2 regions of the Streptomyces sp. NPDC052016 genome follow, and region 1 is predicted to be linked to the other one. Evidence: riboswitches for the same ligand, from Rfam matches in the RefSeq annotation. Region 1 holds a riboswitch; the other holds the start of a gene.

Evidence for each region. A riboswitch is a leader RNA that binds a small molecule or an ion and turns the genes downstream of it on or off. The one in region 1 is predicted to bind glycine.
Region 2: another riboswitch for glycine. It lies ahead of gcvP (aminomethyl-transferring glycine dehydrogenase); the one in region 1 lies ahead of gcvT (glycine cleavage system aminomethyltransferase GcvT).

Annotation. Positions count from the first base shown of each region.
Region 1 is NZ_JBIUBX010000007.1:47,851-56,912, reverse strand. It holds gene ACIHAR_RS10995 (ABC transporter substrate-binding protein) at 1-759, opposite strand, end outside; gene ACIHAR_RS10990 (ABC transporter permease) at 829-1,836, opposite strand; gene ACIHAR_RS10985 (enhanced serine sensitivity protein SseB C-terminal domain-containing protein) at 2,151-2,954, opposite strand; gene ACIHAR_RS10980 (enhanced serine sensitivity protein SseB) at 3,097-3,903, opposite strand; gene ACIHAR_RS10975 (AAA family ATPase) at 4,192-4,869, opposite strand; glycine riboswitch at 5,046-5,154, shown strand; gene gcvT (glycine cleavage system aminomethyltransferase GcvT) at 5,328-6,455, shown strand; gene gcvH (glycine cleavage system protein GcvH) at 6,586-6,963, shown strand; gene glyA (serine hydroxymethyltransferase) at 6,978-8,243, shown strand; gene ACIHAR_RS10955 (L-serine ammonia-lyase) at 8,342-9,062, shown strand, end outside.
Region 2 is NZ_JBIUBX010000039.1:8,865-17,926, forward strand. It holds gene ACIHAR_RS36380 (DNA polymerase IV) at 100-1,653, shown strand; gene ACIHAR_RS36385 (PRC-barrel domain-containing protein) at 1,908-2,279, opposite strand; glycine riboswitch at 2,394-2,489, shown strand; gene gcvP (aminomethyl-transferring glycine dehydrogenase) at 2,665-5,550, shown strand; gene ACIHAR_RS36395 (TOBE domain-containing protein) at 5,609-6,028, opposite strand; gene ACIHAR_RS36400 (ABC transporter ATP-binding protein) at 6,104-7,219, opposite strand; gene ACIHAR_RS36405 (ABC transporter permease) at 7,216-8,064, opposite strand; gene modA (molybdate ABC transporter substrate-binding protein) at 8,061-8,879, opposite strand.

The sequences.
Region 1 (9,062 bases):
CGACTCGAACTTGTACGGGCCGGAGGAGAAGGGCCTCAGGCCGTACTTGGACTTGGTGTCCTTGTCCTGGCGGACCGGCGAGGCCGAGATGAGGCCCAGCATCTCCTCGAAGTCCGAGTTGGCCTTCGGCAGCTTGAAGATGATGGTCTTGTCGTCGGGCGTCTCGATGGCCTTCAGACCGAGCTTGTCCGCGGAGGTGTCCTTGTACGGGCCCTTGTAGGCGCCGGTCGGGTCCAGCACCTCCTTGAGGTACGTCGGACCGCCGGACAGCACGTCCTGCGCCCACACGCGCTCGATGCCGTACTTGATGTCCTTGGAGGTGATCGGCTTGCCGTCCTCCCAGGTGATGCCGTCACGCAGCGTGTACGTGTAGGTCTTGCCGCCGTCGGTGATCTTGGCGAGACCGGTGGCGAGGTCGGGGGTCAGCTCGGCGCCGGCCTTGCCGGGCTCCGGCTTGTTCGTGACGAGCTGGCGGCTGTAGTAGCGGGCGAAGTCCCACATGAAGCCGTAGTAGCCGCGCGTGGTGTCCCACGAGTCGGCGTCCTGGGCGCCACCGAACTTCAGCTCGCCGCCCTTCTTGACCAGGTCGGCCTGGGCGATCTTCTGGTTCGCGGCGTCGAACCCGGCGGCGCCGTTCTTCGAACCGCCGTCGCCGTCATCTCCACCGCCGCCGCACGCCGCCGTGGTCAGCAGCGCCGCGACCACGGCGGCAGCGGCCATGGCCTGCTTGCGCCGCCCTGAGGTGCGTTGGGTAGTCACGATCTCGGATCCTCCGGATTTGATGAGAGACCCCGTGTGAGAGCCACGGGAGGCTTGGGGTACGGCAGTTCAGCGGGAGCCCTTCGGGTCCAGCGCGTCACGCACGCCGTCGCCGAAGAGGTTGAAGGCAAGCACGGTGATGAAGATCGCCACGCCCGGGACCACCATGTACATGGGGTCCGAGTCGTAGTAATCGAGCGCGCTCGAAAGCATCTGCCCCCAGGAGGCCGTGGGCGGCTTGACGCCCACGCCCAGGAAGCTGAGTGCCGCCTCGGTGAGGATGTTGGTGGGGATCATCATCGTCGTGTACACGATGATCGGGGCGACGAGGTTGGGCAGCAGCTCCTTGAACAGGATGTACAGCCGTCCCGCGCCCAGCGACCGCGCGGCCTCGACGTACTCGCGCTCACGCAGCGAGAGCGTCTGGCCGCGCACCACGCGTCCGATGTAGGGCCAGCCGAAGAAGCCGATGACCAGGATCATCACGAAGACGCGCACACCCGTGCCGGTCAGTCCGAGCATCTCGTTCGGCATGACGGAGACCAGCGCGATGATGAACAGCAGCTGGGGGAAGGCCAGCAGGCCGTCCATCACCCGGCTGATGAGGGAGTCGACCCAGCCGCCGAAGAAGCCGGCGAGGATGCCCAGGACGGTGCCGAGGATCACCGCGACCACGGCCGACAGGAAGCCGACCAGCAGCGAGATGCGGGCGCCATAGAGGATGCGGGCGAGGATGTCGCGGCCGTTGACCGGCTCGACACCCAGCAGGTGCTCGCCGCTGATGCCGCCCAGGGAGCCCGTGGGCGTACCGAACAGCGGGTCGATGAGGTCCTCGTGGTACTCGTTGGGGTCCTGCCCGAGCAGATTGGTGATCACCGGGGCCAGCAGGGCGATCACGATGAGGACGAGCACCACGACCCCGCCCGTCAGGGCGAGCTTGTCCCGCTTCAGGCGCTCCCAGGCGATCCGGCCCAGGGAACGGCCCTGTACGGCCTTGGCGCCGCTGGTGGCGACCGCCGCTTCCTCGGCCGCGCTCGGGGCCGCTTCCGCGGTCGGCTCGTGCAATGGTGCCGTCATCTGGCAGGGACCCCTCTCAACCGGCGGTAGCCGGCCCGCACTTGCCGCTGTAGCGGCGTGATCAGTCCGTCGTACACAGGGGCGAAGCACCCCTGGAGCGGGAGTCTTCAACGCTTTGGCGATCTGTTGCCAGACTTGGCAGTGAAAGGATGCGTAAACGTGATGCGGTCAGGTGGGTTCCGTTATCCGGACGGCGGGTAACGTCCGCCGGACAGCGACATGTTGGGGCGTATCAGGAGTAAATCGGTACAACCGCCCCTATCTACGCGCGCAGAAGTACGGTGGTGCCCGAGGAACGGGACGGCAGGCCGGCGTCAGTAGCGGCCGGCGGGTGGATAACCGTAGCCCGCGGCGGGCGCCTGCTGGGCGGCCGGGGCGGCGGGAGCGTGGGCCTCGCGGTCGTAGAAGGGGCGGGCGTGGACGCGCATCCACATCACCACCGGGTCGTAGTCGTCGCTCATGGCGACCGTCGACACCGGCAGCCCCTCCGGGATCGCGCCGATCGACTGCTGCATCATCGCGCGTACGGCGTCCACGGCCGGCGGGGAGGTGTCGTACACGTCGAGCCCGATGGCGAGGTAGGGCGCGCCCAGGGCGGGCTGGACCCAGGCGCGGCGCAGCGAGCGCAGCGCCGGGGTGCGGTGGGCGTTCTGCGCGAGGAGGGCGTAGAACTGCGGGATCTCGATGGCGGGTTCGGACAGGCGCAGCGGTCCGGCCGGCTGCCGGTCCAGGCCGGTGGCGATCCGGCGCAGGTCGAGCCAGGGGATGCCGACGCCGCCGCCCGGGGCGTGCGGGTTCAGCCAGAGGCCGTGGTGGTCCGGATAGAGCGTGCGCGCCACGTCCAGGCCGTCGACCACCTCGTAGGACCTGTTCCAGCCGCTGGCGGAGAGCTCCTGGGCGGAGGTGACGCAGGGGGCGTAGCCGTGGCCCTCGACCTCCATCGTGCCGTACTGGGCGTCCGGGGAGCCGGCCTGTCCGTGCCACAGCAGCATCCACACCTGGCCGGTGGTCGGGGTCGCGAGGGCGCGCAGGAGCGCCTCGTAGGCGTCGTAGCGCCCGGGCGTGACCTGGCGCAGCATGTGCTCGACCTGCCCGGCCGCGATGCCGCTGGCGCTCACCTGTACCGCCCCTTCGTTTGGTTGCCCCGCGTTGGAGACCAGCTTAGGTGGCTCCGCCGACAACGGGCGCCCAACGAGGGGCGGGTTGTTCCTTGTCGGCGGACGCGGCTCTGCGCGGCTGGTCCGGGTTTCCGGTTCGTTCCTAGTGCGCCCGGGTGTAGAAGGGCCGCACCCTTTCCTTCAGCCACGTGCCGACCGGGTCGTCCGTCACGTCCAGCAGGACCAGGTTGACCGGCCACTTCACGGCGACGGCGCCCAGGGCCCTGCCGAGCGCCTCGAGCGGGAGCGCCCTCAGGTCCCCCTCCCACTGGGAGAGTTCCACGCCGACGAACATGACCGGGTCGGCCGTCTCGATGGCGGCCAGGCAGCGGCGGGCGGTGAGGACGACGCCCGTCGCCTCGAACTCCGCCGAGGCCGCGGAGAGGAAGTCGACCGGGTCGTCCTGCCAGTCGGGCTCGAAGAGGCGGACGCGGCCGCCGCTCGCGGGGCCGTCCAGCGGGGTGCGGCCCGCGCGGCACAGCTCGGCGACGGCCGGCGGGGGCAGCGGGACGCCGACCACTCCGTCCGGGTTCACCGCGATGCCCACCTGGGGCGGCAGCCCGCGGGCGAACTCCACGGCCGGCGCGATCGTGTACGACATGTGCGCGCCGACGACCTGGCGGAACTGCTCCTCGGAGCTGAAGACGGGCACGTACGCCTGGCCGTCGAGCTCCAGCGTGGGCAGGTCGAGGGGGCCGCTGTGCGGGCCGCCGCCGCTGGGCAGCGGAACCCACACGAAGCTGCGGCCCAGCACCTCCAGGATCCGCCCGCCGGCGCCCGGCACGCCGAGGGAGGCCGAGAGCACCTCCTCCAGCTCGTTGCCGGGCCATCCGCCGTGCGGATGAGGGTGCGCCTGTGCCGGGACGTCCGCGGAGAAGTCCGCCGGGAGGTCCGCCGGGGGGAAATCCATCTGCCTACCGCCTGCTGGGATCCACTGCTGTGGCTGAAAGGCTAGCGGGTACCGACACCCCGCCCCACTGCCCGCGCCCCGGCCTGCGGACCCGTCCCGCGCCCCCCATCGGCGTGCCCGCGCCCCGGATCCCCGGCATCCGGTTCCCACCCGGCACCGACGCGGCAGGACACGGCGCGAGAAGGCCGGCCCGGCAGGACGGCAGGGGGTCCGGAGGGGAGCGCCCAGGGACAGGAACGGTGGGGTCGGCGCGGGCGGGGAGACCCGCCCGACCCGTCGGCCCCGTTCTCAGCCCGTGAACGCGATCCGGCGGAGGGCGTCCGCCGCGGGGCGGTCGAGGAGGATCGCCGAGGTGCAGCCCCCGGGCAGGCGGCCTTTCTCGACCGAGCGGAGCAGCCGGGAGGCGGCGCGGCGGTGGCGCAGGAACGCGTAGCGGGAGACGCCCCGGCCCCGCTCGCGCTGACCCTCCAGCGCGGTGCCGGGGGCGACGTCGAGAAGCAGCAGGTGCAGGATGCCGCCGCGCCGGCGGGCCTCGCGGGCCAGCCAGTGGCGCACCCAGGCCTGCGTCCCGCAGTCGTGCACCACCACGCCCTCGCCGGTGCGCAGGGCGCGGCGCAGCCCGGCGTAGTGGGCGACGCGGACGAGGGGCCGGTACAGCGCGTACGGCAGGAAGCGCGGCACGGCGGCGTCCCAGCGGTCGCGGGTGTCCTGGGAGTCGACGCGGATGCCCGTCACCGCGCGCCTCATCAGCGTGGACTTCCCGCTGCCGGGCAGGCCCGTCACCACGACCAGGTCGTGCGGGCCGAACAGCAGTGCGCGCGGGCTGCGGCCGGCGCGGTCACGCAGGTCGCGGACGACGGGCGCGGGCGCGGGACCGCACGCCTCCTTGCCCGGCGACGCCGGCTGCGGGGGCAGCGCGGGCAGCGCGAGCGCCGAGGTGGTCGCGTATCCCGTGGTCCTGTTCACCGTGATCGTCCTCCCCTGGGGTCAGACAAGTCTTCTCCCCATCGAGCGTAAAGAGAAGGTAATGCCCGGTGTCTTCCGTTTTCGTGCGCGTACCGCCACAAGCCGGTTACAGATGCGGCCTGCCGCGATCGGACGGACCGTGCGATGATGTGCGCGCCAACTGCATACCGGCCGTTTGAATCCGCGCGGGAGAGTTCCCGGCAGGAGCTGTGACAGCTTCGCCGGGGCGCCGAAGGAGCAAGTCCCTCCCTTGAATCTCTCAGGCCCCGTTACCGCGCGGGCGAGGCACATCTGAAAAGCGGGCCGACCCCGTCCGGGACGGCTCCACCCAAGGTGCAAGCCACGATCACGATCACTCCAGCTCACCGGTGATCCACGATCATGGCGAACCTCTCAGGTTCCGATGACAGATGGGGAGGAACGACCTCGCCAGTCTTGCCTTGGGAGACGAACGCCCGATGAGCAGTACCGAACCCACCCAGCAGCGCCGTACCGCGCTCGACGCCGTCCATCGCGCGCTCGGCGCGACGATGACCGACTTCGCCGGCTGGGACATGCCCCTGCGCTATGGCTCCGAGCGCGACGAGCACCACGCCGTACGCACCCGGGCCGGCCTGTTCGACCTCTCGCACATGGGCGAGATCACCGTCACCGGTTCGCAGGCCGCCGCCCTCCTCGACCACGCCCTGGTGGGTCACATCAGCGCCGTCAAGCCGGGTCGCGCCCGCTACACCATGATCTGCCGCACCGACGGCGGCATCCTCGACGACCTGATCGTGTACCGGCTCGCCGAGAACGAGTTCATGGTCGTCGCCAACGCCTCCAACGCCCAGGTGGTGCTGGACGCGCTCGTGGAGCGTTCCGCCGGCTTCGACGCCGAGGTGCGCGACGACCGGGACGCCTATGCGCTGATCGCCGTCCAGGGCCCCGAGTCGCCGGGCATCCTGAAGTCGCTCACCGACGCCGACCTCGACGGCCTGAAGTACTACGCCGGTCTGCCCGGCACCGTCGCCGGCGTCCCGGCGCTGATCGCGCGCACCGGCTACACCGGCGAGGACGGCTTCGAGCTGTTCGTGCGGCCGGAGCACGCGGTGGAGCTGTGGCAGTCGCTGACCGAGGCGGGCGAGGCCGCCGGTCTGGTCCCCTGCGGCCTGTCCTGCCGGGACACGCTGCGCCTGGAGGCGGGCATGCCGCTGTACGGGCACGAGCTGTCGACCGACCTGACCCCCTTCGACGCCGGCCTCGGCCGCGTGGTGAAGTTCGAGAAGGAGGGCGACTTCGTGGGGCGCGAGGCCCTGCGGGAAGCGGCCGCCCGCTCCGCGGAGAACCCGCCGCGCGTCCTCGTCGGCCTGGTCGCCGAGGGCCGCCGCGTCCCGCGCGCCGGGTACCCGGTCGTCGTGGGCGGCGAGGTGATCGGCGAGGTCACCTCCGGTGCGCCCTCGCCCACGCTGGGCAAGCCGATCGCGATGGCGTACGTCGACGCCGCCCACGCGGCGCCGGGCACGCCGGGCGTCGGCGTGGACATCCGGGGCAGCCACGAGCCCTACGAGGTCGTGGCGCTGCCGTTCTACCGGCGCCAGAAGTAGAGACTCGAAGCCGAAGCAGCGACCGAGGCCGGTCGCAGCGCGTGACCCTGCGCACATCTGCGCTGCTCACGCGTGCTTCCAGCAGGCCCCTATTCATCAGCACTCCCCCGCGTACAGGAGAATTCAGGCCATGAGCAACCCCCAGCAGCTGCGCTACAGCAAGGAGCACGAGTGGCTGTCGGCCGCCGAGGACGGCGTGTCGACGGTCGGCATCACGGAGCACGCGGCCAACGCGCTCGGCGACGTGGTCTTCGTCCAGCTCCCGGAGGTCGGTGACACGGTGACCGCGGGCGAGTCCTGCGGCGAGCTCGAGTCCACCAAGTCGGTCAGCGAGCTGTACTCGCCGGTCGACGGTGAGGTCGTCGAGGTCAACCAGGACGTCGCCGACGACCCGTCGCTGGTGAACTCCGCCCCCTTCGAGGGCGGGTGGCTGTTCAAGGTACGCGTCACGGGCGAGCAGGAAGAGCTGCTCTCCGCCGACGAGTACACCGCCTACACCGCCGGCTGAGGAGTCGTAGACGCATGTCCGTCCTGAACACGCCCCTGCACGAGCTCGACCCGGAGATCGCCGCCGCGGTCGACGCCGAGCTGCGCCGCCAGCAGTCCACGCTGGAGATGATCGCCTCGGAGAACTTCGCTCCGTCCGCGGTCATGGAGGCACAGGGCTCGGTCCTGACCAACAAGTACGCCGAGGGCTACCCGGGTCGCCGTTACTACGGCGGTTGCGAGCACGTCGACGTCGCCGAGCAGATCGCCATCGACCGGATCAAGGAGCTGTTCGGCGCCGAGTACGCCAACGTCCAGCCGCACTCCGGCGCCTCCGCCAACCAGGCCGCCCTGTTCGCGCTGGCCCAGCCGGGCGACACAGTCCTGGGCCTGGACCTGGCGCACGGCGGTCACCTCACCCACGGGATGCGGCTGAACTTCTCGGGCAAGCAGTTCGACGTGGTCGCCTACCACGTCGACGTCGAGACCGGCCTGGTCGACATGGCCGAGGTCGAGAAGCTCGCCAAGGAGCACCGCCCGAAGGTGATCATCGCGGGCTGGTCGGCGTACCCGCGGCAGCTCGACTTCGCCGAGTTCCGCCGGATCGCGGACGAGGTCGAGGCGTACCTGTGGGTGGACATGGCGCACTTCGCCGGTCTGGTCGCGGCGGGCCTGCACCCCAACCCGGTGGAGCACGCCGACGTCGTCACCTCCACCACCCACAAGACGCTGGGCGGTCCCCGCGGCGGCGTCATCCTGGCGAAGAAGGAGTTCGCGAAGAAGCTGAACTCGTCCGTCTTCCCGGGCTTCCAGGGCGGTCCCCTGGAGCACGTGATCGCGGCGAAGGCGGTCTCCTTCAAGGTCGCGGCGAGCGAGGAGTTCAAGGAGCGCCAGCGCCGTACGGTCGAGGGCGCGCGGATCCTCGCCGAGCGGCTGACCGCCGCCGACGCCCGCGAGGCCGGCGTGAACGTCCTGTCCGGCGGCACGGACGTCCACCTGATCCTCGTCGACCTGCGCGAGTCCGAGCTGGACGGCCAGCAGGCCGAGGACCGCCTCCACGAGGTCGGCATCACCGTCAACCGCAACGCGGTCCCGAACGACCCGCGTCCCCCGATGGTCACCTCCGGCCTGCGCATCGGCACGCCGGCCCTCGCCACCCGCGGCTTCACGTCCGAGGACTTCGCGGAGGTCGCGGACGTGATCGCGGAGGCGCTGAAGCCGTCCTACGACGCCGAGGCGCTGAAGGCCCGGGTCGTCGCCCTGGCGGACAAGCACCCGCTGTACCCCGGTCTGACCAGGTAGTTCCCGTTTTCCGTGGGGTGCCCTGCACACTCGTAGGTGGGTGAGCGGGGCACCCCACAGGAAACCTTCCGCACCACCCCCCGTCTTGAGGAGTCACCGTGGCCATCTCGGTCTTCGACCTGTTCTCGATCGGCATCGGCCCGTCCAGCTCCCACACGGTCGGCCCGATGCGCGCGGCACGCATGTTCGCCCGGCGCCTGCGCAACGAGGGCCTGCTGGGCTCCGTCGCCTCCGTCCGCACGGAGCTGTACGGCTCCCTCGGCGCGACCGGCCACGGCCACGGCACCCCCAAGGCCGTCCTCCTCGGTCTGGAGGGCGACTCGCCGCGCACGGTGGACGTGGAGACGGCGGACGAGCGGGTGGAGGCGATCAGGTCGGCCGGCCGCATCCGGCTGCTCGGCGAGCACGAGATCCCGTTCTCCTTCGACGACGACCTGGTCCTGCACCGCCGCAAGGCCCTCCCGTACCACGCCAACGGCATGACGCTGTGGGCCCACGACGAGCAGGGCGCGGAGCTGTTGAGCAAGACGTACTACTCGGTGGGCGGTGGCTTCGTCGTCGACGAGGACGCCGTCGGCGCGGACCGCATCAAGCTCGACGACACGGTCCTGAAGTACCCCTTCCGCACGGGCGACGAGCTGCTGCGCCTGACGAAGGAGACGGGCCTGTCGATCTCCTCGCTCATGCTGGAGAACGAGCGGGCCTGGCGCACCGAGGAGGAGATCCGCGAGGGTCTGCTGGAGATCTGGCGGGTGATGCAGGCGTGCGTGGCCCGCGGCATGTCCCGCGAGGGCATCCTGCCGGGCGGTCTGCGGGTGC
Region 2 (9,062 bases), on a different contig from region 1:
TGTCGGGGCGCCGGACGGCCGGTCCGCCGGCAATGTCGGGGCGCCGGGCGGCCGGTCCGCGGTCGGTCATTGTCAGTGGCGTGGTGCAGCATCGGAGATGTGAGAAACGCGCCCACCATCCTGCATCTCGACATGGATGCCTTCTTCGCGCAGGCGGAGCAGGCGTCCAAGCCGAGTCTGCGCGGGAAGGCCGTGATCGTCGGCGGTCTGGGGCCGCGCGGGGTGGTGGCGACCGCCTCGTACGAGGCGCGGGTCTTCGGGGTGCACTCGGCGATGCCCACGGCCCAGGCGCGTCGGCTGGCTCCGAACGCCGCCTACCTCAGTCCGCGCTTCGCCTTCTACCGGTCGATCAGTGACCAGGTCATGGGGCTGCTGCGGGCCCTGTCTCCGCTCGTCGAGCCGCTGAGTCTGGACGAGGCGTTCGTGGACCTGGAGGCCGGGGGAGCGGCCTGGGACAGCGAGTCGGCGCGGCTGGCCGGAGTGCGGCTGCGGGCGGACATCCGGGCCGTCACGGGGCTGACGGGGTCGGTGGGCCTGGCCGCCTCCAAGATGCTCGCGAAGATCGCCTCGGAGCAGGCCAAACCCGACGGCCTGGTGCTGATCGAACCGGGCACGGAGCGGGCACTTCTAGGTCCCATGTCGGTGCGGACGCTGCCGGGGGTCGGACCGGCCACGGGCGACCATCTGAGGCGGGCCGGCATCACCACGGTCGACGAGATCGTCGAGGCGGGCGAGGACGAGCTCGTACGGCTGCTGGGCAAGGCACACGGGCACGGGCTGTACGCCATGGCGCTGGCGCGCGACGACCGGCCCGTGGTGGCGGAGCGGGAGACCAAGTCGGTGTCGGTCGAGGACACCTACGACGTGGACATCCACGACCGGGTGCGGGTGGAGACGGAGGTGCGGCGGCTGGCCGATCGGTGTGTGCACAGGCTTCGGGGCGCGGGTCTGTCGGGACGGACCATCGTGCTGAAGGTGCGGCGGTACGACTTCTCCACCCTGACCCGGTCCGAGACGCTGCGGGGGCCCACGGACGATCCCGCGGTGGTGCGGGAGGCGGCCGCACGGCTGCTCGACTCCGTGGACACCACGGGCGGGGTGCGGTTGCTCGGCGTCGGGGTCAGCGGGCTGGCCGACTTCACCCAGGAGGACCTGTTCGCGCAGGCGGCCGAGGAGCGCGGGGAGGGGCCGGAGGAGGAGGTCGCGGTCGAGCCCGTCCAGGAGGAGGCGGTACCGGCCGAGCATCACTGGCGGCCCGGGCACGACGTGCGGCACAGCGAGCTGGGGCACGGCTGGGTGCAGGGGAGTGGGCTGGGGCGGGTGACCGTGCGGTTCGAGACGCCGGAGTCGGAGGTGGGCCGGGTGCGGACGTTCCGGATCGACGACCCGGATCTGGAACCGGCTGATCCGTTGCCGCTGGTGCGGCGAAGACCGGGGGAGGCCGCGTCGTCGGACGCGGCGGATGCGGCGGCCACTGTGGAAGCAGAGGGGGTGGCGGGCACGGCGGGCTCAGCGGACGCGGCGGGCACTGGGGACATCGACAACGCGGTGCAGACGGTGGGCACGGTGGGCACGGTGGGCACCGCGGAGTCGGCCGGCGCGGCGGGGGCGGAGGGCGATGTGCCGGTGGGGCGGCACGGGGGCGGGTCCTGACGTCGGTGCGTCCTGTCGGGGTTCCCGGAGTGCCGGGACGAGGCAACGGGGCGTGGTGCGCGGGTCACCGGGTCGGCCGTCGGCCTGAGGGCCCTCCAGGAGGCGACCGACCCCGGATCCGGCCACCCAGCACCCGGACACGGGCCCCGGCGAGCAGCACCGTTTCCACTGCCGGTCGACGGCGGAACGTGACGCGGCGCCGGTGATGGGGCCCGTGGCCTGCGCTGTCCCGTCGCAGCTGTGCCCGACCGGGTTCAGGTCTCGTCCTTGCCCGCCAGCTTTCCGAAGTCGTGGTCCTCGAGCGGGGGAGGGGCGCCCACGTCGAGGCCGTAGTGGTGGTAGAGCTGGAGTTCCTGCTCGGGGGAGAGGTGGCGGCCCACGCCGAAGTCCGGGGCGTCCTTGATCAGGGCGCGGTCGAAGGGGACGCGGAGGGTGCCGTCGACCAGTTCGCTGGGCTCGAGGGGGACGAAGGCGTCCCGGGAGAACAGGCCGGTGCGTATGGCCGCCCACTCCGGCACGCCGGTCGCGTCGTCGAGGTAGACCTCGTCGATGGTGCCGATCTTGGTGCCGTTGCGGTCGAACGCCTTGCGGCCGATCAGGTTGCGCGGATCGATGTCGGTCTGCACGGGCCCTCCACTTGGTCGCAACTCATCCGTAAGCACTACAAAAGAGCACATTTGTGATGGCGGCCACTCGACAGGAGGTGGCGTTGACCTCGCTGGTAGTCTGACAACGGCTGCTGACCCCGTGCGGGAGAGTTCTCCGGAGATCTCCGGAGGCGCCGAAGGAGCAAATCCTCCCCGGAATCTCTCAGGCACACGTACCGCACGGACGAGGTCACTCTGGAAAGCAGGGCGGGTGTCGACGGCTTCCGCTCTCACCGACGGTGAAAGCCGGGCGCTCTCGGGCGGCCGGTGAAGCTCTCAGGTTGAGATGACAGAGGGGGAGGCCGTCCGGGTACCCGTTCCGTGGTGCCCCTCGAAGGTCGCGTCAGACCAGGAGGCCTCCGCAATGACCGCCCATCGCATTCCGCTCTCCGACCTCGAACAGGGAATCCCCTTCGAGCAGCGCCACATCGGGCCCGACCAGGAGGCGCGGGCCAAGATGCTCGCGCAGGTCGGGTACGGCTCGCTGGACGAGCTCACCGCCGCCGCCGTCCCGGACGTGATCAAGAGCGCCGACGCGCTGGACCTGCCGGGCGCCCGGTCGGAGGCCGAGGTGCTGGCCGAGCTGCGCGCGCTGGCCGATCGCAACCAGGTCCTGGGCTCAATGATCGGGCTCGGCTACTACGGCACCTTCACGCCGCCCGTCATCCTGCGCAACGTCATGGAGAACCCGGCCTGGTACACGGCCTACACGCCCTACCAGCCGGAAATCTCCCAGGGCCGGCTCGAGGCGCTGCTGAACTTCCAGACCATGGTCGCCGACCTCACGGGCCTGCCGACCTCCGGCGCCTCCCTGCTCGACGAGGGCACGGCCGCCGCCGAGGCGATGGCGCTGTCCCGGCGCATGGGCAAGAACAAGAAGGGCCTCTTCCTGGTCGACGCGGACGCGTTGCCGCAGACCATCGCCGTGATCGAGACCCGGGCCGAGCCGACCGGCGTCGAGGTCGTCGTCGCCGACCTCAGTGAGGGCATCCCGGCCGAGATCGCAGCTCGGGAGATCAACGGCGTACTGATCCAGTACCCGGGCGCCTCCGGGGCCGTACGTGACATCAAGCCGGTCATCGAGCAGGCGCATGGGCTCGGAGCGCTCGTCACCGTGGCCGCCGATCTGCTCGCGCTGACGCTGCTGACGTCGCCGGGTGAGCTGGGCGCGGACATCGCGGTCGGGACCACGCAGCGGTTCGGGGTGCCGATGGGCTTCGGCGGGCCGCACGCCGGCTACATGGCCGTGCACGAGAAGTTCGCGCGCAGCCTGCCCGGGCGGCTCGTGGGCGTGTCCGTCGACGCCGACGGGAACAAGGCCTACCGGCTGGCGCTGCAGACGCGTGAGCAGCACATCCGGCGCGAGAAGGCGACCAGCAACATCTGCACGGCGCAGGTGCTGCTCGCCGTCATGGCCGGGATGTACGCCGTCTACCACGGGCCCGAGGGGCTGAAGGGGATCGCTCGGCGGACGCACCGGTACGCGTCGATCCTGGCTGCGGGGCTCACGGCCGGTGGCGTGGAGGTCGTGCACGGCTCCTACTTCGACACGCTGACCGTGCGCGTGCCCGCGAGGGCCGCCGAGGTCGTCGCCGCCGCGCGGGACAACGGCGTGAACCTGCACCTCGTCGACGCGGACCATGTGTCGGTCGCCTGCGACGAGACCACCGGGCGGGCCCAGGTGGGCGCCGTCTGGGCCGCCTTCGGGGTCGACGGGGACGTCGAGGCGCTCGACGCGGTCACCGAGGGCGCGCTGCCGGCCGGGCTGCTGCGCAGCGACGCTTTCCTCACCCACCCCGTCTTCCACGAGCACCGCTCCGAGACCGCGATGCTGCGCTACCTGCGCCGGCTCGCCGACCGCGACTACGCGCTCGACCGTGGCATGATCCCGCTGGGTTCCTGCACCATGAAGCTCAACGCGACCACCGAGATGGAGCCGGTCACCTGGCCCGAGTTCGGGCAGCTGCACCCCTTCGCGCCCGCGGAGCAGGCGCAGGGTTACCTCACGCTCATCCGTGAGCTGGAGGAACGCCTCGCCGAGGTCACCGGGTACGACAAGGTGTCCCTCCAGCCCAACGCCGGGTCCCAGGGCGAGCTGGCCGGTCTGCTGGCCGTCCGCGGGTACCACCGGGCCAACGGCGACGAGCAGCGGACCGTGTGCCTCATCCCGTCGTCCGCGCACGGCACCAACGCCGCCAGCGCCGTGATGGCGGGCATGAAGGTCGTCGTCGTGAACACCGCCGAGGACGGCGAGATCGACATCGAGGACCTGCGGGCGAAGATCGAGAAGCACCGGGACGAGCTGGCGGTGCTGATGATCACGTACCCGTCGACGCACGGTGTGTTCGAGGAGCACGTCGCCGACATCTGCGCGCGGGTGCACGAGGCCGGCGGGCAGGTCTACGTCGACGGCGCCAACCTCAACGCGCTCGTCGGGGTCGCCAAGCCGGGCCACTTCGGCGGTGACGTCTCCCACCTGAACCTGCACAAGACGTTCTGCATCCCGCACGGCGGCGGCGGTCCCGGCGTCGGCCCGGTCGCCGTACGGTCGCACCTGGCGCCGTATCTGCCGAACCACCCGCTGCAGCCCGCCGCCGGGCCCGACACGGGTGTCGGGCCGATCTCGGCGGCGCCCTGGGGTTCCGCGGGGATCCTGCCGATCTCGTGGGCCTATGTGCGGCTCATGGGCGGTGAGGGGCTGAAGCGGGCCACGCAGGTGGCGGTGCTGTCCGCCAACTACATCGCCAAGCGGCTCGAGCCGCACTACCCGGTGCTGTACACCGGCCCCGGCGGGCTGGTCGCGCACGAGTGCATCATCGACCTGCGGCCGCTGACCAAGGCGACCGGGGTGAGCGTCGACGACGTGGCCAAGCGGCTCATCGACTACGGCTTCCACGCGCCGACGATGTCGTTCCCGGTGGCCGGGACGCTGATGATCGAGCCGACCGAGTCGGAGGACCTGACCGAGCTCGACCGGTTCTGCGAGGCGATGATCGCCATTCGCGCCGAGATCGAGAAGGTCGGCTCCGGCGAGTGGCCCGCCGACGACAACCCGCTGCGCCACGCCCCGCACACCGCGGGCGCGCTCGGCGGCGAGTGGGAGCACGCGTACACGCGCGAGGAGGCCGTCTTCCCGGCCGGGGTGTCCGCGGCCGACAAGTACTGGCCGCCGGTGCGCCGGATCGACCAGGCCTTCGGTGACCGGAACCTGGTCTGCTCCTGCCCGCCGCTGGACGCGTACGAGGACTGACGCGCGGACGCCGCAGGCGTGGGGCTCCCGTCCGGTTCGGGCGGGAGCCCTCGGCGTGTCAGGCCGTCACCAGCGAGACCTCGGTCGACTTGATCAGGGCGACCACCGGGGAGCCGGCCGTCAGTCCCAGGTCGGTGGCCGCCTCCTTGGTGATCACGGAGGTCAGTTCGCCGGCTTCCGAGGCGATCTTCACGGAGGCCATGGCTCCCCCGGCCGTGACCTCGGTGACCGTCCCGGGAAGCTGGTTGCGGATCGAGAGGTGGTCGGCCCGCGCCGTGGCGAGGGAGACCTCCGTCGCCTTCACCAGGACCCGGACGGCGGTGCCCGGGGCGAGACCGAGGTCGGTGACGGCGTCCAGGGTGATCGCCGCGGTGAGGGCCTGACCACCGGTGAGACGGACCCCGACGGTGGCCATCACCTCGCCGGGGTTGACGGCGGTGACGGTGCCGGGGAGCTGGTTGCGGATGCTCAGGGTCATGGCAACCACCGTAGGACCCCATGCCCTCTCTGCCCGGTATGCACTCTGTTGTCTGTCGTGGCTATGCAGGCTTTGTCATGCCGGGTAGGCGTGGGTCTGGGCCGCCTTCACCGTCGCCCATACCGGAGCCCCCGGGTGCAGGTCGAGTTCCGCGGCCGCGACCGTGGTGAGGTCGGCGGCGAGGGGGAGTTCGCCGGTGAGGTCGGCGCGGATCTGGTCGCCGTGGGTCTCCAGTCCGGCGACCTCGCAGCGCCAGAGGTTGCGGGCGCTGGAGCCGGTGGGGCGGTCGCGGTGGAGGGTGACCGCGCTCGGCGGGAACGCCACGAAGGCGGGCCCGGAGAGATGCTCCGTGGTGGTGATGACCGGCCCGGTGGGTGCCTTGCCCGCGGTGGTCGCCGGACCCGCGTCGAGACGCACGGTGTGGCCGTCGGCCCGGCCCCGGTAGAGGTTCAGGCCGACCAACTGCGCGATGTAGTCGGTGCGCGGATGACGGGCGATGTCGGACGGAGTGCCCTCCTGGACCACCGCGCCGTGCTCGACGACGACCAGGCGGTCCGCGAGGACCATGGCGTCGAGCGGGTCGTGGGTGACGAGGACGGCGACGGCCTCGAACTCGGCCAGGTGACGCCGGAGTTGGGCGCGGACCTCGAGACGGGTCCGGGCGTCCAGCGCGGCGAGCGGCTCGTCCAGCAGGAGCAGCCGGGGGCGGGTGGCGAGGGCACGGGCCAGGGCCACGCGCTGGGCCTGGCCGCCGGAGAGGCGGCGGGGCTTGGCGCCGGCGTGCGCGGCGAGCCCCATGCGCTCCAGCCACGCGGCGGCCCGGGCGCGGGCCTCCGCCTTGGTCGCGCCGTGGCAGCGCGGGCCGAAGGCCACGTTGTCCAGGGCGGTCAGGTGCGGGAAGAGCAGGTAGTCCTGGAAGACCACGCCGACAGGGCGGGACTCCGGCGGTGTGCGCTCCAGCGCCGTACCGTCCAGCCGGAGATGGCCGCCGGAGAGCGGGACGAGGCCGGCGAGGGCGCGCAGGGCGGTCGTCTTCCCGGCGCCGTTGGGGCCGAGCAGTGCCACGACGTCGCCGGGGGCCGCGGTCAGGGAGACGTCGAGGCGGAACGGGCCGCGGTCGACGACGAGACGGGCGTCGAGCCCTTCGCCGGGCGGGCCGGTCGTCGTCGTGGCGCGGGTGGTGGAGCTCATGAGGCGGTCATCCAGCGGTCGCGCAGGCCTGCCAGGACCGCGATCGAGACGGCCAGCAGGACCAGGCTGAGGGCGATCGCGGCCTCCGGGTCGCTCTGGAGGGCGAGGTAGACGGAGAGCGGCATCGTCTGGGTGCGGCCGGGGAAGTTGCCCGCGAAGGTGATCGTCGCCCCGAACTCGCCGAGCGCGCGGGCCCAGGCCAGTACGGCGCCGGCCGCGATGCCCGGCGCGATCAGGGGGAGGGTGACGCGCCGGAACGCGGTGAAGCGGGAGGCGCCCAGGGTGGCGGCCGCCTCCTCGTAGCGGGGGTCGGCGGCGCGCAGGGTGCCCTCGACGCTGATGACCAGGAACGGCATCGCCACGAAGGTCTCCGCGAGGACGACCCCGGTCGTGGTGAAGGGGAGGGTGATGCCGAACCAGGCGTCCAGCCACCGCCCGACCACGCCGTTGCGGCCGAGGGCGAGCAGCAGGGCCACGCCGCCCACGACCGGGGGCAGGACCAGGGGGAGGGTCACCAAGGCGCGGACGACACCGCGGCCGGGGAAGTCGGTGCGGGCCAACAGCCAGGCCAGGGGCACGCCGACGACCAGGCTCACGGCGGTCGCGGCCGTGGCGCAGACCAGGGAGAGCCGGAGGGCCTGCCAGACCGCGGGGCTGGTCAGCTGCTCGGGAAGGCTGTGCCAGGGGGCGCGTACCAGCAGGGCGACCAACGGGAGGAGGAGGAACGCCAGGCCGAGGAGGGCGGGGAGGAGGAGGGCGAAGGGCACGCCCGTGCGGACGCGACCGGGCCGCGCGCCGTCGTGGTGCGGCGTGTCCGCGGTACCGGTCTTCGCGGGAGACGTCATGGCTCGAGGAACCCGGCCTCGGACAGCACCTTCTGACCGTCGGCCGATCGCACCAGGGCGATGAAGGCCTTGGCCGCCTCGGCGTTCGGCGCGTCCCTCAGGAGGGTGATGGGGTAGTCGTTCACGGCGTCGGCCGACTCGGGGAAGTCCACGCCGTCCACCTTGTCACCCGCCGCGTGCACGTCGGTCTTGTACACCACCGCCGCGTCGGCCTCCTTCAGCTCGACCTTCGTCAGGGCGCCCTTGACGTCCTGCTCGTAGGAGACCGGGGTCAGCTTCAGGCCGCTCGCGTCGAGGGCCTTCTGGGCGGCGGCCCCACAGGGGACCGTCCTGTCACACAGGACGACTTTCAGGCCGGGCCTGGTGAGGTCCTCGAACGAGGTGACCCCGTCGGGGTTGCCCGGCAGGGTGGCGATCGCCAGCCGGTTGCGGACGAAGGTCACCGGAGGCGTCGCGTTCGCCTTGTGGTCCGTCACGATCTCCATCGTCTTGGCGCTGGCGGCGGCGAAGACGTCGGCCGGGGCGCCGCCGGTGATGTTCGCGGCGAGAGTGTCGCTGCCACCGAAGTTGAAGGTGACCTTCGTCCCGGGGTGGGTCTTCTCGAACTCCTCGCCGAGCGTCGTGAAGCTCTCCTGCAGGGAGGCGGCCGCGAAGACGGTCACCGTGCCGGAGAGCTTCGCGGAGGAGGGGGAGCCGGATTTCGAGGACGCGTCCGCGGAGCCGTCGGAGGAACAGGCGCTCAGGGCCAGCAGCGCGGCGACTCCCACGCCGGTCGCCTGGAGGGTGCGGCGGGCGCGACGCCTGGTACGGGTCATCACGGTGTACTCCTCGGTGTCTGCGAGCCCTCGAACAGCCCCGGCGCAGCCCGGTGCGGCCCGGTGTGATGATGATGCCGCACATGCGAGGCGTATGTCTCCTGTGGCATCGCATCATCAGGGGCGATCGCGGGCTTCGCCGCGCATGTGCGTTCCTACGGCGATGACCTGTGGTCGGCCCGG